3 regions of the Shewanella sp. BJSY2023SW001 genome follow, and region 3 is predicted to be linked to each of the others. Evidence: predicted binding sites of a transcription regulator. Region 3 holds the regulator's gene; each other region holds the start of a gene.
What was found. Region 3 encodes ArgR, which controls arginine synthesis, uptake and breakdown. Its sites were predicted from a motif close to ANTGAATANNTATTCANT; they were not measured.

Region 1 (7,742 bases), on a different contig from region 3:
GGGCGGCACCTGGAACTGGCCGACATTGGTGGCCCGAACCTTGTAGACAAAGGTTTTGGCATCGCGCCAGGCGGTACCGTAGAGCACCAGGCGGTCTTCGCGAACATTGAGCCACTGTGGCGACCAGTCGCTGTGCTGAGCCATACCCACTGGCGGCTGCCAGCCGTCGAAGCTGTCATCCTTGTCACGATAAACCGGCTCCACGCCGCCGGGCAGCAGATCTATTAGAACCACCTGCTGCAACTGGTCCATATCTGTGGCGCGCAGCCGCAGCCTGACCAGGAATTCATCCCCGACCTTGACCTTGGCAAGAGGTTGCAGCTCCTGGGTCAGATAGTCGCGGCTCACCTCCAGCCCCTGGCTGAAAGGCTTGGCCGGGCTTTGGTCAAATCCCTGCTGGCTGAGAAGATAGAAGGCAGGGTTGCTGCCGGTTTTCTGGTATTTCACTTCTTCACTGCCGAGGGGCAGCTTAGCCTTGGGTAGACTCAGTGCCTGCCAGGCCTTATCGACCAAGGCTTGCATGGCCAGCCCCTGATCGCCGCGGGAGTTATCCAGGGCGGTCAGTGCCCGCACCAGAGTACCGGCAGACAGCGAGCTGTAACGCTGCTCGCTGAGCCACTGGCCCATGCGCGGCAGCAGCTGTTCCGGCAGGTCATCCAGGCGCTGTGGCGCCTGACGGGCGATGAGTGTAAGCAGCTGGGCATCGTGCACCATGGGATCCAGGTAGAGGCCTAGGCGCTGGGGCTTGTCCTCAAGCAGCTGCCACTTCTGCGCCTGCCACAGCGGCTCGGCCAACTGTTGCTGCTGCATCAGGGTAAAGCTGGCGGCCAGCCAGGCACTGGCGATGTCCGCTTGCCAATCCTTGGGATAGTAGCGCTGCAAACGCTCGCGGATGTCGGCGAGGGCGCCGCTCACCTGCACCCCCTGGCGGGCCAGCAGATACGCGCCATAGGCACGCTCGCGCAGCTCATCCAAGCCGCTGCTGGGGCCGGAGCTCACGCTCGACAGATAGCTGTTGGCCTTGTCCAGTAGATCCTGGGGCACGGGGTAACCCTGGGCCTTGGCGTCCAGCAGCATGTCTACCACATACAAGGCCACCATAGGCTCGACTATCGGGTTGGCGGCCCAGAGACCGAAGCCGCCGCTGCTGTTCTGGCGGCTACGCAACTGGCTAATGAGTTGGTTAAAGTCATTGAGATTATCCTGGGGCTTGCCCAGCAGCAGCGCCGGTACGGCTTTGGATACCAACTGCTCGGTACAGGCGTGAGGATAGTTGTCCAGATAGTGGCTCAGCCCCTGAGCCCAAACCAGCGGACTGTTGCCGAGGGCCGCTTCCACCTTGCTGAACGGCGTAAACAGCTGACGGTCAAGTTTGAGCTTGGCTTCGGCACGGTCGAGCACAGCCGTGGCCAGGGTCAACCGGTGGGGCGTTAACGGCCGCACCGAGATGCTCTCGCTGATCTTGAGCTCGCCTTCGCTGGTGGCCAGCTTCCAGTGGAGTTCTCCTTGACCCAGATTTTCGCCTGCCTTGACGGCAAAGTGCGCCGTGGCCTCTCGGCCCGGTTCGATATGGAACTGCTGCGGTTGCAGGTCGCTGCGAAGGGCGCCGCTCAGGCTGAGGGTCAGGGTAACATCCTGCGCCTCGGCTTCTGTGTTATAGAGTCCCACAGTAACATCGGCGCTGTCTCCGGGTGCCAGGAAAGCCGGCACATTGGGGCTCATCACCACAGGCGCTTTAACCGCGACACTGGCCTCACTGGTGCCTATGCCGCTTTCGGTGGCACTGACGGCAAAGAAGCGGATACTGCCGTTGAAGCTGTCGGGCACAGTATATTGCAGCCGCTGCTCTCCGGCGGCCAACTCACGAATACCCGACCAGTAGACCACAGGCTTGGCGCGCTTGCGCTTGAAGGGGTTGAGGTTGGCTGCCAGCAGCGCGGCGGCGTCACCTCCGGGGGCAGCCTGGCGCATCAGCACCTTGAGATCCGGCAGCAGCAGGTCGAGAATTTGGCTCGAATCTACGCTGAGAGCCTTCTTGTCGAAGAAGTGCGCCAGTGGATCCGGCGCTTCATAGCGGGCCACCTGCAAAATACCGGCATCAACCCCGAATACCACGACTCTGGCTTTGCTTGGCAGCTTGAGGTCGATATCCAGTTGCGTCCCGGGTTTAACCTTTTCCGGCAGGCTCAGGGCGATGGCTTGACGCCGCTCACCGAGATCCACCTTAAAGGGTTTCACGGCATAGGACAGCGGGCTCATAAAGACTTCTTCCGAGTCCGGTGCCCGCAGGAACTGCACATTGATATAGGCATTGCCCTCAATGCCTTGCGGCAGGGTAATGCTTTGCAACGAACGAGTGCTGTCGGCCTTGAACCATTTGAAGGCGTAAACCTTGTCTCTCTCTATGGTGATGAGTCCGGCGCCGCTGTAAGGGGCCTGGATCGCTACCTGAATGCTTTCACCCGGCAGATATTCTGCCTTGTTTAGCGTCAGTTCCAGCTCGGCGTTGCGCTCCAGCGTGCGACTGGCGTTGCCGCTGCCGGCAACGCTGTAATCTATTTGGTTCAACTGGCGGCCGTTTTCATCCAGCAGTCGCAGGCGGTAGTCACCCGGCTCCCTGGTGTCGAGTTCCAATTGGCCACCGCTTGCGGCCAGACTCAGGGCGCTGCTGCCCAGCAGTTTGTCTTTGCGGCGCGATTCATAGCGGTAGGTGCCGTCATTCTGTTTCACCAACACAGACACCCAGCGCCGGGCGATACGCTCGACTTTGAGCTCAGTAGCTACACCTTGAAGGTCCTGGCCAACGGCTTGCAGGTTGAGCACACGCTTGCCGTCTTTGCTGATGAAGTCCAGATCGCCATCGCTCTTGTAGCCCAGTAACCAGTCGGCATCGGATACCAGTAGCTGGTCTTGGGCGCTGACGCCGTGGCCTGAACCGGCTTCAAATACCCGCGCCAGCAAGTGCAGCTTGTAAGTGCTGCCGGCAAAGCGGTCCAGCGCCAAGTCCAGGCTGGCCTTGCCTTCGCCGTCTGTGGTGGTTTCGCTCAAGTCTTCGCGGAACGATTCCTTGAGCTTGCCCAATACCCCAAAGCGATAGCCGGGCCAGGCTTTGAAGCTGATATCGGTTGGTGATAGCACCATTTCGCCGCTGACTCGGCGATCGCTCGCCGGGCCACCGAAGAGTTGCTCGGCCAAGACCTCGGCCTTGAGTTGCTGCGGCTTGCGCCAGCCTTCAAACTGCTTGTCGGTGCCCAGAGAGACTCGCACCTTGATGCGATCCGGCTCGAAGTCGCGCACCTTGAAGGTGACATCCCCCAGACGTGTGAGGCGGTATCTGTCTTTGATGAGGGACAGAGTGGCGAGATAGTCACCGGCAACAGCGGTTTCACCGGCGCTGAAGTCCAGGCTGTCAAAGCCGCTGCCATCGAGTTTGAAGGTGCGATCCAGCACGGTCACCCCGCGGGGGTCGGTGATCTGCATTTTTACCGGCAGGCCACCCAGGGCGGTGCTCCAGTCCTGGCCCCGCACCAAACTGGCGATATGAGCCGTTTCACCGGGGCGATACAGCCCGCGGTCGGTGAAGAGGTAGGCTCTCAGGGCGCCGGGATCGTCGCTCTCGTAGCTGCCGCCGGTGTCGAAACGGGACAGATTGAGCTGGCGACGCCAATCAGCCAGCGGCAGGAAGGAGAGATCGCCATCCTTTTCGACCCGATAGTAGAGCGGGGTCTTTTCCCGGCGTAGATCGCCAAGCTTGGCAAAGCTTGCATGACCGCGTTCATCGGTCAAAGCCTCGGCTACCGGCAAACCGTTGCGGCCGATGACGGCCACCCGGGCTCCGGCCACTGGAGTCCCCTTACCGAGGGATTGCACGAACAGATCCTGGCTGCCATCACGGCTGCGTTTGGCGAGTATCCCCAGATCTGTCACGACCACAAAGCGCAGATCGTGGGCCTCGGTTTGGTAATAGTCGAAGGTTTGGCTGTCTCTTTCATCGGCCGGAGTCAGCTTGACCACAAAGATGCCGCGCTTGTCCTTGAAGAAGGGCTTGAGGTCGACGCTGCCGTAGAGCGTCTTGCTGGGATCGCGCCCGGCAAGCTGTTGCTTGAACACCTGACGGGTGACCAAACGGTCGAAATCTGTGTTGTTGAGGTAGGGCTCGGCAAAGCTGCCCGAGCTTTGATCTATCAGGGCATTGAGCTGATCAGGCAGCAACTGGGCGACTTCAATCTGCACCTTTTGCACCCCACGGGCCAGATAGCCGAGGCGTTGATCTTCGTCCAGAGTCAGCAAGGAGCCTTCGCCGAGGAAGTTGAGCGCCTTGGGATATTGCGGCATTCGCAGCACAGTCAGCACGGCATCGCGGGACAGATAACCCCCTTGGCCTTCGACTTCCTTATCCACCATTACCGCCACGTAGCGATCGACCGGAGCTTTCAGCTTGAAGCTGTGCAACTGGTTGAGGCCTTCGGCGCCGGGGATCTGGGTCAAAGTCAGTTTGTCGGCCTTGGCCAGCACCTGCTCGGTGACATTTTCCTGATACCAGTGACGGCTTCCCTTGGGATTTTTCAGCGGCAGCAACCAGGCATGTACCTTGCCTTGAAGCGCTTCGTCGTTGACCGGACGTGAGCTTTCCATTGTCAATACCGGCTCGGGTTCATCCTTGTCGTTGTAGGCGAAGTTGACCTGAGGGTGTTTAAAGCTCAGCTGATAACGGCCGGGAACCTCTACTTGCCATTGGCTCTTGCCCGCCTTGTTGCCGCCGCTGGCCGCCAGGATCCCTTTGCTGACTTCCAGGGTTACAGTGCTCTGCTCAAGTGGCGTGACGAGCGCAGGAGAATGTATGTAAGCGAACAGATGCTTGTCGTCGAAGGTGACTTCGGTATCGCCATTGCCACTGTAGGTCAAGCCGGGGCTCAGCAATATCGCCAGTTGGGGTTTGACCGAAGCCGTATCCACCGGGTGGCTGAAGGCCAGGGTGGCGACCAGCTTTTGAATACTCGGCTGGGCCGGATCCTGGTACAGGCGTCCGTCAGAGATGGTGGCCGTGAAGGCGGCTGTGCTGAATTCGCTCTGGTATTTATCCAGTAAGATATGGTCTGCCAGCAGCTGCTTCTTATCCAGGCTGACTGCGAACTTTTCCGCAATCGGCCAGTCGTTATCCGGAGTAAATTGCAGGTGTTTGTCACTGGCCCAGCGCCACTGTCCGGCGAGTTGGGGGCTGAGACTGACGCCCTTGGAGACGGGTTTGCCTATGACATCCAAAGGCGCGACCGAACCACTGAAGGTCAGGGTCAAGGGAGCGACCTGAGGTTTGGCTTGGTGGTAATCGGTCAGCCTCGGCGCCTTGAGCGTGTAGTGCAGGGTATAGGGCTTGGGTAAATGCTGGTACCAATACCAGCCGCCCCAGCAAAGCACAGTCAATACAGATAGCAGCAGTAGGCTTCCCAATGCTTTAAAGGGATGTTTTATGCACCAATGCATCCAGGGCGGCGCTTGCCAGTGACCAAAAACGGCAGCGAGAACTCGCCAAACTACCGAGAAGAAATTTCCTATAAGCTGTCCCATCAGTCCATGTCCTTGCTGTGTCTCGTAGCGCTATCGCCAAGTTGGGTGACGTTTTAAAGATGTCAGTCGCCGATGTCAATCAGACCGGGCCGATGCTGTGATGCCCTATTCGATATCGCCTCTGTAACTGTGGCTATATGGTACAGCAATCAGGCTGATTTTTGATCCGCGTTTGAATTCAAAATTGATAATAGGGCGGCAGTTGCATCGATATTTGCAGAAACCCTCCTTCCCAGCTACGAGCCCGCCGGCAGGACGTCGGTACTCGAGGTTTGACTTTGTACTTTATATTCGCCGTATCCGTGTCTCTTACCTGGAGTTCTTCTTGTTTGGGGCAGGTTGAGTTGCAGGTCCTGTCTATCTGCCCATCGATAATAGCAAACCTTATGGCGCTGGTTCCGGGGCGCTACAGGTTCATACATTCTCAACAGATCCCTGCTATACCTTTCTTTGCAGTAACTGGAACCCTGGCTGCGAATATTGACTCGATAGTGGTCTTTGGGAAAAGCATTTGGAGATTGCTTCTCCTGCTTGTGAATGGTTAGGGCTTAAAATAACTGCATGTGAAAATAAATGCTTTTTAAGTGAATTTAAATGCATTAACATATTGTTCGTGCCACAGGTGTGGCATTCATTTCTGCCGGTTTTAACGAGTGTGAGGTAAATCCCAAGGTGCGTACCACAGAATTGGTTGATGGTTTTCGTCATTCTGCTCCCTATGTCAATGCTCACAGGGGTAAGACATTTGTTGTGATGTTAGGAGGGGAGGCGCTGGCTCAGCCTAAGTTTCGTTCCATCATCAATGATGTTGCTTTGCTGCATAGCCTGGGGATCAAGGTGGTATTGGTTTATGGCGCCCGGCCGCAGATAGATGAATCCTTGGCTCATCATCAGATTGAGCCCGCCTATCATCAAGGTGTACGGATCACCGACGAAGCCACTCTCAAGCTGATTAAGCAGGTGGCTGGTTCTTTGCAGTTTGATATTACAGCCAGGTTGTCCATGAGCTTGTCGAACACACCTATGCAGGGAGCTCAGATCAATGTGGTTAGCGGTAATTTTGTCATCGCCCAGCCTTTGGGGGTCGACAATGGCATTGACTATTGCCTCTCCGGCAAGGTGCGCCGTATTGATGTTCAAGGGCTTAAGCGGCAATTGGAAAATAACTGCATCATCCTGATGGGGCCGATAGCTGCTTCGGTCACCGGCGAGAGCTTTAACCTCACTGCTGAAGAGGTAGCGACTCAAGTAGCAATCAAGCTCAAAGCCGACAAGATGATAGGTTTCAGCTCCCAGAACGGTATTTTGGACCGTAATGGTGATGTGATTGCCGAGCTGATGCCCAACGATGCCCAGAAAATTCTCGATAAACTGGCTGGTCAAGGTGAAGGTTGCGTCGGCACCATGGCGTTTCTCAAGGCCAGTATTGATGCCTGTCGCAGTGGCGTACCCCGTTGCCATTTGGTCAGCTATCTGGAAGATGGCGCCCTGTTGCAGGAATTGTTTTCTCGTGAAGGTATAGGTACCCAGATAGTCACTGAGAGTGCCGAGCGCTTACGGCGTGCATCCATTGCCGACATTGGCGGCATACTCAACCTGATCCGCCCGTTGGAAGAGCAGGGTATCCTGGTGCGTCGCTCCCGCGAACAACTGGAGATAGAGGTAGAGCAGTTTATGCTTATTGAGCGTGATGGCTTGGTGATAGGCTGCGCGGCGCTTTATCCCTTTGAAGAGGATAATGCCGGCGAATTTGCCTGTTTGGTGGTACACCCTGACTATCGCGATGCCGATCGCGGTAGCTTGCTGCTGCAAAACATCATAGGCCAGGCCAAGGTACGTGGTTACTCCAGGTTATTCGCGTTGACGACCCGTAGTATTCACTGGTTCCTTGAGCATGGTTTTGAATTGGTGGAGGTGGATGCTTTGCCTAACAAGAAGAAGCAGCTTTACAACTACCAGCGCCGCTCGAAAATCTTGGCACTCGACCTGTAAGATTCAACCTGTTTGACATAACACCATTCAGTTAAGCAAACTTTGACTGAATGGTGTTAATGGATTTCAGAGTAGGAACGGTCCTATGAGGACCGTTGCCTTTTGCATCAAGACTTGGTGCGCTTCATCGCAGTGAAGAACTCTTCATTGGTCTTGGTCATTGCCAGTTTGTCGATCAAGAATTC
Region 2 (7,742 bases), on a different contig from region 3:
TAGAGAGTTGGCACAGCGGCTCCCATACTGGCAAGGGTCTGCTTGAGCTGTTTAAACGCGTCTTGATAATCTGAATCGATATAGAGTTTGTCCAGCTCAGTCTGGCGCTCAGGTGACAGACCAAAAGGCGCGAAAGACTGTGCCAGTTGTGTCTTACAGGGAAACTGCTGCAGGTAGAAGTGCACCAACATCTCCTTGGCTGGTGCCGGCAGTTGGTTGCTTATGGTCACCGGCCCGAACAGATAGCGGTAGCCGGGATGACGAGCCAGAAAGGCACCTATGCCGTACCAGAGGTAATCGAGACTGCGCTTCCCCCAATATTTAGGCTGTACAAAGCTGCGGCCGAGTTCCAGGCCCTTGGTGAAATAGGGCGAAAATTCAGCTTGATAGTGAAACAGTGACTCACTGTAGAGGCTTTCTCCGGCACTGTGCAAGTTCGCAACTTCGGCAAAGCGGTAGGCGCCGACTATTTCCAGCTCCTTGGGATCCCAGAGCACCAGGTGCAGATAACTGGAGTCGTACCTGTCTATGTCTCTGCGTTTTCCCGTACCTTCACCTACGGCGCGGAAAGCCAGTTCCCGCAGCCTACCTATTTCCCGCATCACAGGGCTGCTGCCCTGATGGCGGTAGAGGAAAATCTGCTTGTCATCCTGAGTTTGACCAAGCTGCTCGCACTGCAGCAAAGCCTGTTGCAACTCACGACGTTTTTCCGGATGGGCGATGGCGATCTGGGTGTTGAAAAGTGGGCTACGATTCTTGCCGATGCGATAGAGATGGTTCTTCAGCAGACTGACCCGGGTTTTGAGTGGGAAGTTACTGCCGCTGACCGCTTCTGCCGGGATAAGCTCGCCGATACGCACCGGCAAAGTGTTACTGGCTTGTTTAAACATCTCCTTGACCAACAGCAGGGTAGCCAAAGGTTTATATAACATGGAAGCGCCGTAAAAGGTCGCCGAGTTCTTGGCATCGACATACATGGGCAGCAGCGGCGCATTGCAGCTGATAGCCATCTTCAGGAAGCCGGTTTGCCACTGGGTATCGCGAATGCCGTTTGGTCTGAGCCGGGAAACCTCACCCGATGGAAAGATGAGCACAGCGCCTTCACTACGCAGATGTTGATGGATCTTCTCCAGGTGTTGTCTGGGGGTGCCGCCTGTCATATTGCGAACCGGCAGCAGGATGTTGTGCAGTGGCGTCAGTGTCATCAGCAGCTCGTTGGCAACTACTTTAATGTCAGGCCTGACTTCGCTGATAAGTTTTATCAGCACCAGAGCATCCAGCGAACCTATTGGATGATTGGCGAAGATAACGACCCGGCCCTGATGGGGAATGTTTTCCACCTCACTGTCCGGCACAGTATAGCTGACGGCAAAGCTTTCCAGCACTTGTTCAACAAAATCCACGCCCTTGAGAAAACTGAATTGGCCGGCGATATCATTGCACTCCCGCTCATTGAGCAGATAACGCAGTAAGGCCTTGGTTGGCTTGGCGAGCCAAGGCTTGCTGTTGATATTGGGCAGATTGGATTCCACAACTTTGTCGACGGTAAACATCATAATGGGGTACCTGATTTAAGCAGCTTGTTGTTCTTGTCTCTGCCAGGCGAAGCGTTTCAGTACTTCGGTCCGGCCCAGTTGTTCATTCCAGCGCTCGAGTTGCAGCTCGCCCTCGAGGGTTTCGGTCAATAGGGTGCAGTTCTCTACCCAGTCACCATCATTGGCATAGATAAAGCCGCTCATTTCCGTGAGCTCGGGCTGGTGAATATGGCCACAGATGATGCCGTCCACCTTCTGCTTGCGGCCATAGCGCACCACGGCTTCGCGAAAACTGTTGATGGCTTGCTGGGCCTTGCCGACTCTTTGCTTGATAAAACCGGCCAAAGACCAATAGGGGTACCCGAGACGGCGGCGAACCTTGTGCAGTTGGCGGTTGAGAAACATCAAGACATCGTAGAGGTGATCGCCGAGGCGGGCGGTGATGCGGCCGATACAGACTTCGGAGTCAAACTGATCGCCATGTAGCATCAGCAAGGTTTTGCCGCTCAGGGTTTGATGTCGGTACTCTTTGCTGATAATGACGTCGGCGAGTTGCAGCTGATGGTAGTCCTTAAACAGCTCGTCATGGTTGCCGGGCAGATACACCAGCTTGATGCCGCTCTGTGCCATCTGCAGCAGTTTTTGCAGCAGTTGGTTGTGACTCTCGGGCCAGAATACCCGGCGTTTGAGGGCCCAGATATCGACTATGTCCCCCACCAGATACAGCACCTTGGGCTGAACGCTGTTTAGGAAGTGCAGCAGGTATTCGGCCTTGCAGTCAATGCTGCCCAGGTGAATATCCGAGAGCCAGAGGGCGTTGAGCTTGATGACAGGCTCGGCTGTGCGGCGGGAGTATGGGCGAAATGTCGATGGTTTGTTGACCAATGACTTGCTGTCTTTCATCGCGGCTCCTGGATAAAACCAGTGAAACGGGTTTGACTGTGAAAGACTCTAAGTCAGTTATTTGACCTTGAAGTGACGTCTCGATGACCTTATTGTGACGCCCCCGAACTCATCTCGATATCATTTGGCAATATGATGCGAAACTCGCTGCCATGCCCCGGTGCACTGATCAGGCGGATCTCGCCGCCAAGCACTTGAGTCACCAGTTTAAATTCCCGCAGTTGTTCATGGGACTGATCGACGCAGAGCGGTTTGAAGCTGCGGCTCCGCTTGGCGGCGCGCTCCAGGTTAGTCAGTATCAGTCGGCAGCAATCGGCCATTTCACTCTGGTACTGTTCGCAAATCTTGCTGATCGACATCCTTGGCGTAAAAGCACTTGTTGAAGGCTTTAACATTCTCTGCCAGATGCGAAGCCGCGGTGACACAGATACTTACGGGGGGGATTTCATAGGTGATGCTGCAAAAACGGCCGCATGTAGCGGCCGTTGTCGGGAGGTTAGGTTACATTGCCCCTAGAACAGCAGATGTGCCATTCCGGCAATTACCGGCAGGGTGACCAGAGTACGTAGCAGGAAGACGGCGAACAGCTCCCAAATTTTCACCGGTATCTTGCTGCCGATAAGCAAAGCGCCTACTTCACTCATGTAGATCAATTGGGTGACCGACAGCGCCGCAATCACAAAACGTGTCATGTCGGCTTCTATGCTGGTGGCCAGAATCGAGGGGATAAACATATCGGCAAACCCAACGACTATAGTCTTGGAGGCCTGTGTTGCTTCGGGGATTTGCATCAATTCCAGCAGCGGAATAAAAGGCATGCCAAGATAGTCAAATACCGGGGTGTATTCGGCGATGACCAAAGCTATGGTGCCTATTGCCATTACGACAGGGAGTACCCCGAAGATCATATCGATGACATTCTTTACCCCCTCGGAGAGCACCTTGAATATACCGCCGGTATTGGCTGCCTTGGTGAGCGCCAGTTCCAGCCCCCAGGACAGGGAGTTATGGCCTTGCGGCAGTGACTCATCATCTTTCTGCCTGGGGCTGCCATCAACATAGAGATCTTTTTTGCGTGACAGCGGCGGCAACTTGGGCACAACTATGGCGGCAACAATACCGGCCAGACAGACGGTCAGGTAGAAGGGCACAAACATTGCCTGCAGTTTCACTTGAGTGAGCACCACAAGGGTAAAGGTGATAGAGACTGCCGAGAAGGTGGTGCCGATAACCGCCGCTTCACGTTGGGTATAGAAGCGGTTTTCATACTGCTTGCTGGTGAGCAGAATACCAACGCTACCATCCCCGAGCCAAGAGGCCATACAGTCGATGGCGCTGCGTCCCGGCAGGTTAAATACCGGTCGCATCAATTTGGTCAGTAAGGTACCGAAGAGTTCCAGCAGGCCAAAATTGAGCAATAAAGGCAGGAACATACCGGCAAAAAAGAACACACAGAAGAGTAGCGGCAGCAGGTCATTCATTACCAAGGCGCCGGTGGAATCGGCTCTGAGTATCTCAGGGCCAACCTGGAAGAAGGTCAGGCAGATAAATATTGCTCCCAATACTCTAACCAAGAGCCAGGCAGGGCTGATATTCAACAGAGAGTTAAGAAACTTGCTGTGGCGGACGAAGCCGGGACGAAGGAGCTTTACCAACACACTGGCAGTGGCCATAAATACCACTATCGCGCAAATTATGCCGGTCAGATAATCATTGAGCAAACCCTTGAGTTCACCGGCCAACACAGCTACAGGGATCGTCAGTTCGTTGTTATAACTGATAGGTGTCATAAAGAGTAAGACACCGAGCAGGGATGGCACCAGGAAGGTGAGTATAGTTGCTATGTTGCGGGGTTGTTTTTCGTTTGCCACGTTTGTTACACCCTGAATTTACACTAATGAATGAGTAAAAAGTTACTCGCCAGGGGCAATATTGGCTTTGGATGCATTTTCATTCAGCCAGCCCCAGAATTTAAGGGGGCAAGATTACCCCCTTAATGCGGCTATGTAAATTCATTCGCTGTCAGTTCTGTCTCTTTGATCACAACAGCATAGTTATTAGCAGTCTTTGCGTAATTATTGTTTGAGCAGTTCCTAATAAAAAAGTCTTCAAAAATAAATAGTTAAATAATTGTTGCTCGAGTCAAGTCCAGGATTGAGCCTTAACCGAAGGTTTGTCTCAGATTCAATGACCTGTCGGCACTGGCCTTTAATTGCAATACGGCGTGCTCTACTTGACCTAGGGCAGAAACGTTGTCACGGGTGGCGCCATGAATCATCTGGATGCCACTTGCTATTTCCTGTACCACTTGCCCCTGCTGAGTGGCTGCCACGGCATTTTGTCTGGCGAGATCGTGTATTTCACTCATTCCCTGGTTAACTGTGTTGATGGACTCTACTGCCGATAATGCTTCGGTTGCACATTTCTGTGCTTGGTGTCTACTGGCTTCCATCTCAGTGGCCCACTTGGTCAGCATGCTGAACATAGTCTCTATGCTGGCTGAAATGCTTTTGGTGGACTCTTGGGTTCGAGCCGACAAGGCTCTGACCTCGTCGGCGACTACGGCAAAACCGCGTCCCTGTTCACCGGCTCTGGCTGCTTCTATGGCTGCATTGAGGGCCAGCAAGTTGGTTTGATCGGCAATGGCATCGATTTCCGACATGGCATTGGCAACTTGCTGAGCTTCATCGTTCAGATGCTTGGCATTGGAAGCCGCCCTGGCAACATCATCGGCTAGGTGGAGAATATGTTTGCTGTTCTGATGCATCACATCCCGGCTTTGACGACAGAGGCCATAAGCCTCATCTATACGGCCAGAAGTAGCCTGAGTATTGTCGGCTACCTCACTGATTGTGGCGTGCAACTCTTCGATAGCGCTGGCAATTTGATGCATCTGTTGCTGCTCCAGATCCATGCCGACTCTGGCCTGCTCGGTGGCCACCACCAACTGAGCGGCAATATCATTGGTTTTCAGAGCTTGATCCTGAGTCCTGCCCAATACGCCTTGAAGCATGGCAGCTTTACGTTGTAACTGGAATTCGAGCACAGATGAGGTGTCTTGCCCGGCATAGATGAAGCGACTGATAGAGTCGTACTCTTGCTTGAGTGTCATCAGTCGGGCGGGAATACGAAAGGCTTCGTCATAGAAGATTGCCAGATTGAGCGCCATCAATATGGCCCCGGCCAACATCACTCCCAATCCCCAAATATAACCACAGAGTAGCAGACCAGCCCCAGCCATCAGTGCTGAAAGCAAGCGTTTTTGTGTCAGCGTCAGTGGATCTTTGACTTCTTTCCCTTGGTTCAGACGGTGGTAAACTTTGATGGCCCGCTTAACAGTCTCTTGGCTGGGCTTAACCCTGACGGATTGATAACCAATGATTTTTCCCTGTTCAAAGATGGGGGAAACGAAAGCATCGACCCAGTAAAAACCACCATCCTTACAACGGTTTTTGACCAATCCCCGCCAGGATTGGCCCGCCTTGAGGCATTGCCACATTTCGGCAAAGGCTGCTTTGGGCATGTCGGGATGGCGAACCATGTTGTGGCTGTGGCCCAATAGCTCGACTTCAGAGAAACCCGAGATCTTGGCAAAGGCAGGGTTGACGTAAGTGATAACGCCGCGAAGATCTGTGGTGGAAATGAGTTCGTCGGTGGATTGCAGACAGACTTCCCTGTCCGTAGTGGTGGAATTCCTTGTGGACATCTTTATTCCGGCTCAGAGTTAGTGGCCCTATGTTGATTCAGGCCTTATTATCGTTTTAAGTGTGATAAGCATAACATTTTTGTGGTTATTGGGGGGAGGGCTTTTTTGACAAATCTTTTAGGAACCAGTATTTGCATATCATTGATATGAATACTAATTGTAAAATTCTGTGGTCAGTGTTTTGGCCGGGATAAAACGCTATAAATAAACTGGCTATCGGCTGACTACAGTGGAATCTGCTGGTGCATTTTTGCCCTTGGACAAGCCATGTCAATTTCCGTGGCTGTCATCATCTTGACGATTAGAATCAATATCATCAATTAGTTGCTGAATAAGCCAGGGGCCAACGAACCGGAATCTATACTCTGGTGCCAAAATGCAATAATTCGACCGGGAGCGACTTTTGTTGTTTAAACTCGGGTAAATAAGCGATCAGTAACGCAAAAAGACCTTGCCCGGACTTTAAAAAAAATCTGGAGCATGTAAGTTAGACTGCAGAAACCTAATCCGGGGCAAACACTGGCATGTTAAGAAGACAGAGACTGGCAAGAATGGCGTTGAGCTTTGGTTTGCTGGGACTCTTTGGACTGCTGCTGGGCCTGGGGTTGGTTATCTTGGGCTATCAGAGTGGCGATGGCCGGGGCTTCAGTTTACTCAATCACAGTTTGAGTGAATTGGGCAGTTATGGTCATTCATCTTTGGCAGTGGTTCTTAATGGTGGTCTGTTCTTTGGCAGCCTGAGTTTGGTACTCTGCTGGTTGTTTATCCTGCAGCTATCTCGCCAATTGAGTGGTCATCTTCTTTATCTCAGTTTGACTCTGACCTGTATGGCGCTCGCCGGGGTGGGCTTATTTCCGGTCAATGTCTATCATCTCCACACTATGATGTTGAAGTGGTTTTTCATCTTTGGCTGTATCAGCGTAGGTTGCTATCTAATTTATCTAGTACAACGCCCCTTTGTCGCGGCCACCTTATGGACCTTAATCCCGGCGCTTATCAGCGGCATCAGTTTGGGCGCTTTTCTGTTTTTGCCATATCTGGAACTTGGTATTACCGAGGGAGACAATCCTTTTTACTATGAGTTGGTGCTGCAATTACCGCGCCCCGACTTTTGGTTGCCGGCGGTGCTCGTATGGCTGGGACTCGGCAGTTTTATGCTCTGGGTCCTGTGTTTGCTGCTGTGTACAAAAGAGGCTCCCGATGAACAGGAGCCTGTTGAACATCCATATTAAAAGCCCAAACACGAGCTTGCGTAAGATTTTGATTTAACGTCTATAGACCATGCCTGGCGCGCCGTGCCAGTATCCATTACAGGCTTCATTGCTCGTTTCGGCGTCGACTTCACTCCCTGCATCTTGCCGTAAAGATTCCGCCAGAGCGATAGAATCATGGCCATCGGGTGATACCCTGAACCAGTCAACGCCCAAACGTTTCATTTCTGGAATATCCCGTCTGAGATCGCAGCGGCCTGCCGATTGAGTCTGGATACCGTTGAGTCGCAATAGCGGCTGTTGCTCCTGGGTTTGTGCGACCAGGCCTTTGGGGTGCTGGATGCATATTGTCTGACAGTCATCTTTCGCCAGTCCCCGATGGCGGGC
Region 3 (7,742 bases):
GCTCTGTTCGAGCGTCAAGGCCCGGGGCTCTTGTTCACCGGCAGTATCGCCGCCCTGGTGCTGGCGTTTTGTATTCGCTTTGCCGCCATCGCCATCGGCAGCATAGAGAGCAGTTACAAACGGCTGTCGCCTTCTCTTGACATGGCGGCCATCAGCCTGGGCAAGACACCGGGTAAAGTACTGGCATTAATCCATCTGCCACTGCTGCGCAGCGGTATTTTTGCCGCTCTGCTGCTGGTATTTATCGAGGCGATGAAAGAGTTGCCGGCTGCCTTGTTGCTAAGCCCTGTCGGGTTTCACAACCTGGCCACCCAAGTGTTCCAATACGTCTCCGATGAGCAGTTGGAGCAGGGGGCGTTGGCGGCTATTGTTATTGTGTTGGTGGGGCTGGTGCCCTTGATTTATCTCAACCGTTCGCTGGAGCAAAACAACTGATGTCGACCCTGAGTGTCAAGCAACTCCATAGCCATTATGGCGCCCAGCAGGTGCTCAAAGGGCTGAGCATTACTTTGCAAGCCGGTGAAATTGCCGCCCTGCTCGGACCCAGTGGTTGTGGTAAAACGACTCTGCTCAGAGCCATTGCCGGACTGCAGCCGGTCTCCGCCGGTGAAATTCATATCAGCGGCCGTGCAGTAACCACGGATAAGCTGCAGGTTCCTGGAGAGGAGCGTGGCGTGGGGATGATCTTTCAGGACTATGCCCTGTTTCCCCACTTGACGGTCGCGCAGAATATCCTCTTTGGTGTCAAGGGGTTGAACAAGGCGCAGCGCCTGAGCCGGCTCGAGGAGATGTTGGATTTGGTCAAGCTCCCGGGGCTTGGTGAACGGTATCCCCACGAGTTGTCCGGCGGTCAACAACAGAGGGTGTCGATTGCCAGGGCGCTTGCCTATGAACCTGAACTGCTGTTGTTGGATGAACCCTTCTCCAATATAGACGCCCAGGTACGCGGCGAGCTGATGCTGGAGATTCGCGCGATCCTCAAGAGCCGTAACGTCAGCGCCGTATTTGTGACCCACAGTAAGGATGAGGCCTTTGTTTTTGCCGATACCCTGGCGCTGTTTGAAGATGGAAAAATAGTGCAGCAAGGCAGTGCCGAAACTCTCTATGCCAACCCGGTCAATCGCTATGTGGCGGACTTTCTCGGCAGTGGTAATTATCTTAAGGCCAAGGTCAGCTGCGAGCACTGTGTCGATACTCAAATCGGCCGCCTTAAGAGCTCTTTGCCCCATGGTTTGCCACTGAACTGGCAGGGTGAGTTGTTGCTGCGGCCACAGCAGTTGGAGTTACAACCCGACGAACAGGGGCTGGCCGTGGTTACCGAGCGGCGTTTTCTGGGCAATGTTTGCCATTATGATGTGCAGCAAGAGGGCGTCACTCTAGAGGTCCGTAGTCATCAGGTACAGTTTTCTCCAGGGCAGAGAGTCAGGCTGTCGACACTGGAACATCCGCTGGTGTTGTTCGGTAATGGCTGTTAACAACAATTGTTTCATAAGTTTGCTGTGGGTGATAATTTGTTTGTCTCTGTGTTATACCAAACAATCGGTTTGATTGAATTCACCATAGGTATTCACTGAACCCCGGACTCGCCCATGCGCCGCTCCGGGATGAGAGCGGAGGCGAGATGCATAACCACAGCAATAATAAAATGCAGGACGCACAAGGGATACGGAATATCAGCAACAGCTCATGTCGTCAGCTGTTACTCGGCGTCATCGGGAGTTTGGCTGTTTGCTGCAGCACGGGAAGCATGGCGATGGATAGAATCACGGGCGCGGCCTTTGCGAGCCGCTCTGAAGTCTATGCGGTTAATGGTATGGCGGCAACCAGCCAACCACTGGCGACTCAGGTGGCGGTCGATATTCTCAAACAAGGTGGCAGCGCCGTGGATGCCGCGATTGCCGCCAATGCCATGCTGGGGTTGGTGGAGCCTACTGGTTCTGGCATAGGCGGCGATCTTTTTGCCATTGTCTGGAGCGCCAAAGAGCAGCGGCTCTATGGGCTTAATGCCTCTGGCCGCAGTCCGGCTTCTCTGACGCTGGAGATGCTCAAGGCAAAAGGGCTTGAGCATCTGCCGCCTTATGGACCTTTGCCCGTATCCGTGCCCGGTGCCGTGGATGGCTGGTATGAACTGCATGACAAGTTCGGCAAATTGCCCATGAAGGATAACCTGGCGCCGGCTATTCATTATGCCCGTGAAGGATTTCCGGTTTCCGAGCTCATCGCCTTCTATCTGGCGCGAAGCGGTGACAAGCTGGCCAAATACCCGGGGTTTAAAGAAACCTATATGCCAGGCGGCCGCATGCCGGCCGTCGGTGAATTGTTTCGAAATCCGGCTTTGGCCAACAGCTATGAAAAAATTGCCAAGGGGGGCAGGGACGTCTTTTACAAAGGAGAGATAGCCCGCAGTATTGCCGCCTATATGCAACAACAGGGCGGTTATCTTTCCTATGAAGATCTCGCTTCTCACAAGAGTGAGTGGGTTGAACCTGTATCGGTTAATTATCGGGGCTATGATATCTGGGAGCTGCCCCCCAACGGCCAGGGGATAGCGGCACTGCAGATCCTTAAAACCCTGGAGCCATTTAATCTCAAGGCCATGGGGCTGGACAGCGCCGAATATGTGCATCATTTCGTGGAAGCAAAAAAGCTGGCGTTTGCCGACCGAGCCAAGTTCTACGCTGACATGGACTTTGCCAAAGTGCCGGTAGCGTCACTTATCTCCAAAGAATACAACTACGCCAGAGCCAAGCTTATCGATGCTGACAAAGCCGCCGCCAGTGTTGAGCCGGGTAATCCCAATCTTTTACACGGTGATACCATCTATCTCACTACCGCCGATAAAGAAGGCAATATGGTGTCCCTCATCCAGAGCAATTATCGTGGCATGGGCTCAGGCATGACGCCTCCGGATTTGGGATTTGTGCTTCAGGACAGAGGCCAACTGTTTGATCTCACTCCCGGGCGTGCCAATTCCTATGCACCGGGTAAAAGACCGTTTCATACCATAATTCCGGCCTTTGTCACCAAAGATGGCAAGCCCTGGCTCAGCTTTGGTGTCATGGGGGGAGCCACCCAACCCCAGATGCATGCCCAGATCATGATTAATCTGATTGATTTTGGCCTCAACCTGCAGGAGGCGGGCGATGCTCCGAGAATATTGCATACAGGTTCCAGCCAACCGACCGGCGAGCAGATGACAGATGGCGGTTATATCAGCCTCGAGTCGGGCTTTTCCATGGAAACCCGCCGTGAGCTGATGAAAAAGGGGCATACTTTAAGTGATTCTCTCGGGGCTTTCGGTGGTTATCAGGCCATAGGCGTTAATGTTGAAAGTGGCGTTTATCGGGGAGCGTCCGAGTCCCGTAAAGACGGACAAGCATCAGGTTATTGAAAGTAATCGGCAAAAACGTGCGTGAGCTAATTCAAATTAATGCTCAAGTTGCGGATAATAAGGCCGAAGATGAATTAATCTGAAAGGGTAGATTGCAAATGGATACACAGGTTATGCCACGGGAACAGCTGGGGATCTGCGCAGAGGGAAATCTGCACAGTGTTTATCTGATGTTCAATGCCAACGAAGGCGGGGAGTCACAACTGCGCCCTTGTCTGGCCAATGTTGCCCAGTATTTGTATGAGCTGGCAGATCAGTATGCCGACAGTGCCTTTAATGCCTTTGTGGCGATTGGTGCCAACTTTTGGGATCACCTCTATCCGGGAAGCAGACCGGCTGAACTCAAGCCATTCCCCGCGATGGAGTCGGGTAACCGGGATGCGCCGGCGATAGAGTTCGATATCTTTATTCACCTGCGTTGTGATCGCCTGGATATTCTTCATCTGGTGGCCAATGAGGTCAACGAAATGCTGGAAGGGTTGGCCGAACTGGAGGAGGAGGAGCGCGGGTTCCGCTTTATGGACAGCCGCGATCTGACCGGTTTTGTCGATGGCACAGAAAACCCCAAGGGCAGAGGTCGTCAAGCTGTGGCCCTGGTAGGGGATGAAGACGATGCATTTCGCGGCGGTAGCTACATTCATGTACAGAAATATGTCCACAATTTGAGTAAGTGGCACAGACTGCCGCAGAAAAAGCAGGAAGACATCATAGGTCGCACCAAGCAGGACAACATAGAGTACGCCTCGGAAGACAAACCGCTGACGGCGCATATCAAGCGGGTAAATCTCAAGTATGACAATGGTGAGTCGATGGAGATCCTGCGTCAGAGCATGCCCTATGGTTCAGTCAAACAACAGGGATTGATGTTTATCTCTACTTGTAAGACACCAAGCCATTTCGAAAAGATGCTTCACAGTATGGTTTTCGGTGACGGAGAAGGACACCATGATCACCTGATGCACTTTACTCAGGCGGTAACAGGTTCCTCTTTCTTTGCCCCATCTCTGGATTTTATGATCCAGTTTGATGATTAATAACGCGATAGCGACAAAAACGCCCCTCATTGAGGGGCGTTTTTTTATGAAATGTTCAACTTAGTCTGTGTAATTGAACAGTGATTTGACTGTTTCCAGCGTTTCATCAATGGTCTTGATGCTGGAAGGGCAGATAAAGATAGTATCATCACCGGCAATAGTGCCCAGAATACCTTCTGGCTTGCCGATGGAGTCCAACAGCCTGGCAATTAACTGCGCCGCCCCCGGGCTGGTACGTACCACTATCATGGCTTGGTTATGATCCACATCCAATACCAGATTCTTCAGTGGGCTGCCGGCAGTTGGCACCCCAAGTTCGGCCGGTAAGCAGTAGACCATCTCCTGCTTGGCGTTACGGGTGCGCACGGCACCGAACTTGCTCAGCATGCGCGAGACTTTGGACTGGTTGATATTGGCAAAGCCTTCGGCTTGCAGTGCATTGACTATTTCACTCTGGGAGCCGAAGCGCTCCTCTTTAAGCAGAGCCTTGAAGGTTCTGATTAGCTCATCCTGATTTTTGCTTGCTTGCATTATCTTCTTCTGTCGTTATTCAGAAAATCTCGCTCATTCTGCATATCAAACGGGTAAGTGTCAACAAATACCCAAGATGCCTGCATAAAAATGCAGTTTGGGTCATTTGTTGGGTAAAAGAAGCCTCAGTAGGCGAGAGCAAATGCTGAAGTTAATTCAGCTTTTGATGAAGCAGAGTCATATGACTAAGGGATAATTGCTATTTTTGTGACGATCCTTTAATGTTGCGCCATCACAGAATTAGATCTATGTCACACATAATTCCGAGAATTGACGGAGATAACTATGAAAGTTGCTGTACTAGGTGCTGCTGGTGGTATTGGCCAGGCTCTTGCCCTTCTGTTGAAAACCCAATTACCTGCCGGCTCTCAGCTGTCACTCTATGATATCGCCCCCGTAACGCCTGGGGTTGCCGTGGATCTGAGTCATATCCCGACAGCAGTTGAAGTTAAAGGTTTTGCCGGTGAAGACCCAACACCTGCACTGGAAGGTGCTGATGTGGTGCTGATCTCTGCCGGTGTTGCCCGTAAGCCTGGCATGGATCGTTCTGATCTGTTCAATATCAATGCCGGTATCGTCCGTAACCTGATTGAAAAGGTGGCTGCGACTTGTCCCAAGGCGCTGATCGGTATCATCACCAACCCAGTGAACACCACTGTGGCCATTGCGGCTGAAGTACTGAAAAAAGCCGGTGTTTACGACAAGAACCGTCTATTCGGTGTGACGACTCTCGATGTCATCCGCTCTGAAACCTTTATCGCCGAAGCCAAAGGGTTGAATGTTGCCGATGTTAAAGTCAATGTGATTGGCGGCCACAGCGGTGTGACCATTCTGCCTCTGTTGTCTCAGGTTGAAGGTGTCAGCTTCTCCGATGAAGAAGTTGCTGCCCTGACCAAGCGTATTCAAAACGCCGGTACTGAAGTGGTTGAAGCCAAAGCCGGTGGCGGCAGCGCGACTCTGTCCATGGGCCAGGCCGCTTTCCGTTTCGGTCTGTCGCTGATCCGCGGTCTGCAGGGTGAAGCCAATGTGATCGAGTGCGCCTATGTAGACGGTGGCAGTGAACACGCTGAATTTTTTGCCCAGCCAGTGGTACTCGGCAAAAATGGTATCGAAAAGGTTTTGCCATATGGTGAACTGAGCGCGTTTGAAGCCAACGCCCGTGATGCCATGCTGGATACCTTGAAGGCGGATATCAAACTGGGTGTAGACTTCGTTAAGTAAGTCGACTCCGGGAATAACAAGGAGCGCTTCGGCGCTCCTTTTTGCTACTAGAACCTATTCTACTCTGGCCTTGCTGGCTAGTTTCTTTGGCAAAACAGCCGAATTCTTTCCTGCTGCTCCTTTATCTGCGCCTGCCGTTCTTCTTCAGTCATCTTAATCATTTCACCTGAGACATCATCTTTACGTTGTAGCCTGGTGTGGGTATTGAGGACATCCAATTGGAATTTGGCCTTATCGCATATAGCCTGAGCCTGGACTGCATCTTTCTCCTTGAGCAATTTGGCCTGTTTCTCAGACTCAGTCTCCAGCACAATGTCATCTTTTCGCTGCGGCGCGACCGTGCCGATTCTGGCGGGTTGCAGATTTTGGCTGTCCAGTTCGGTGGCTTGCTGTTGTGGCGGCGGCTCCTGGCTGTAGTGGGTGACGCCATTTTCATCGACCCAAGTATAAATGGGGGTTGCCGAGGCAGCGTTGGCTCCGAGTAATGCCAGCAGAGCCATAAATAGGCTGATCCTTATCATTGTTTGTTTCCGTTTCTGCAGGGTGAGCTTGTCTGAGCAAGTGTGTTATCTTTGCCGTTATGAGTTTGATTACACCATCAGGTTAAGTGTATGCAAAATTTATCCAAGCCAACAATAAAAACCCGTGGTATCTATCTGTTACCCAATCTGATGACAACGGCAGGATTGTTCTCGGGCTTCTATGCTGTTATCGCTTCCATGAATGGGCACTTTGAGGCATCGGCTATTGCTGTGTTTGTTGCCATGTTATTTGATGGACTGGATGGTCGTCTGGCGCGTTTGACCAACACTCAGAGTGCCTTTGGTGCCGAGTACGACTCGATGGCAGATATGGTGTCCTTCGGTATGGCTCCGGCCTTGATAGCCTATAACTGGGGGCTTTCTGAATTGGGCAAAATAGGTTGGTTGGCGGCGTTTATCTATTGCGCCGGGGCTGCCTTGCGTCTGGCGCGCTTCAATACCCAAGTAGGAGTGGCCGATAAACGTTTCTTCCAAGGGCTTGCCAGTCCGGCCGCAGCGGCTCTTATTGCCGGCAGTGTCTGGCTGGGGCAGGGCTACGGCGTCTCAGGGCATGATATAGGTATATTGGTGGCTCTGGTCACGGCCGTTGCCGGTCTGTTGATGGTGAGTAATTTCCGCTATCACTCCTTTAAAGAAGTCGATTGGCGTGGCAAGGTGAACTTCCTGGTGATTCTGCTGGTAGTGGCCGTATTTGTGGTGATCTCGGTCGAACCTGCATTAATTCTCTGTCTGCTGTTTTATCTCTATGCTCTCTCGGGGCCTGTGGTTACCATTCGCAGCGTTAGAAAACTCAAGGTGTCTCACGTTTTGGGTGATGACGATGAGACAGATGACAGTGATGGCAAAGCATCAAGTGCAGAGGGTTCTCCCACTTCCCATGCCCGAGATAATAGAGATAGCGATAACAAAGAAAGCGCCGAAGAAAAAGAAGATACGGGAGATAAAGCGAGTCTAGACAAGCTCAAGTCATGATTCTCTCGTGATAATGATAACTTTGGGCTGCCATTTCAAAAGGCTTTTACT

Region 1: a site for ArgR is predicted at 6,149-6,166, ahead of argA (amino-acid N-acetyltransferase). Genes of this name have one in related genera too.
Region 2: a site for ArgR is predicted at 4,339-4,356, ahead of ACMHXH_RS12760 (YjiH family protein). Genes of this name have one in related genera too.

The regions. Positions count from the first base shown of each region.
Region 1 is NZ_JBKORF010000053.1:42,319-50,060, forward strand. It holds gene ACMHXH_RS12435 (alpha-2-macroglobulin) at 1-5,565, opposite strand, end outside; gene argA (amino-acid N-acetyltransferase) at 6,238-7,557, shown strand; gene rho (transcription termination factor Rho) at 7,665-7,742, opposite strand, start outside.
Region 2 is NZ_JBKORF010000054.1:2,669-10,410, reverse strand. It holds gene ACMHXH_RS12775 (GNAT family N-acyltransferase) at 1-1,556, opposite strand, end outside; gene ACMHXH_RS12770 (UDP-2,3-diacylglucosamine diphosphatase) at 1,572-2,438, opposite strand; gene ACMHXH_RS12765 (ATP-binding protein) at 2,528-2,797, opposite strand; gene ACMHXH_RS12760 (YjiH family protein) at 2,951-4,309, opposite strand; gene ACMHXH_RS12755 (methyl-accepting chemotaxis protein) at 4,600-6,144, opposite strand; gene ACMHXH_RS12750 (hypothetical protein) at 6,669-7,376, shown strand; gene ACMHXH_RS12745 (U32 family peptidase) at 7,410-7,742, opposite strand, start outside.
Region 3 is NZ_JBKORF010000063.1:60,253-67,994, forward strand. It holds gene ACMHXH_RS14460 (ABC transporter permease) at 1-435, shown strand, start outside; gene ACMHXH_RS14465 (ABC transporter ATP-binding protein) at 432-1,475, shown strand; gene ggt (gamma-glutamyltransferase) at 1,748-3,391, shown strand; gene ACMHXH_RS14475 (Dyp-type peroxidase) at 3,490-4,425, shown strand; gene argR (transcriptional regulator ArgR) at 4,486-4,956, opposite strand; gene mdh (malate dehydrogenase) at 5,242-6,177, shown strand; gene ACMHXH_RS14490 (DUF4124 domain-containing protein) at 6,255-6,698, opposite strand; gene pssA (CDP-diacylglycerol--serine O-phosphatidyltransferase) at 6,789-7,691, shown strand.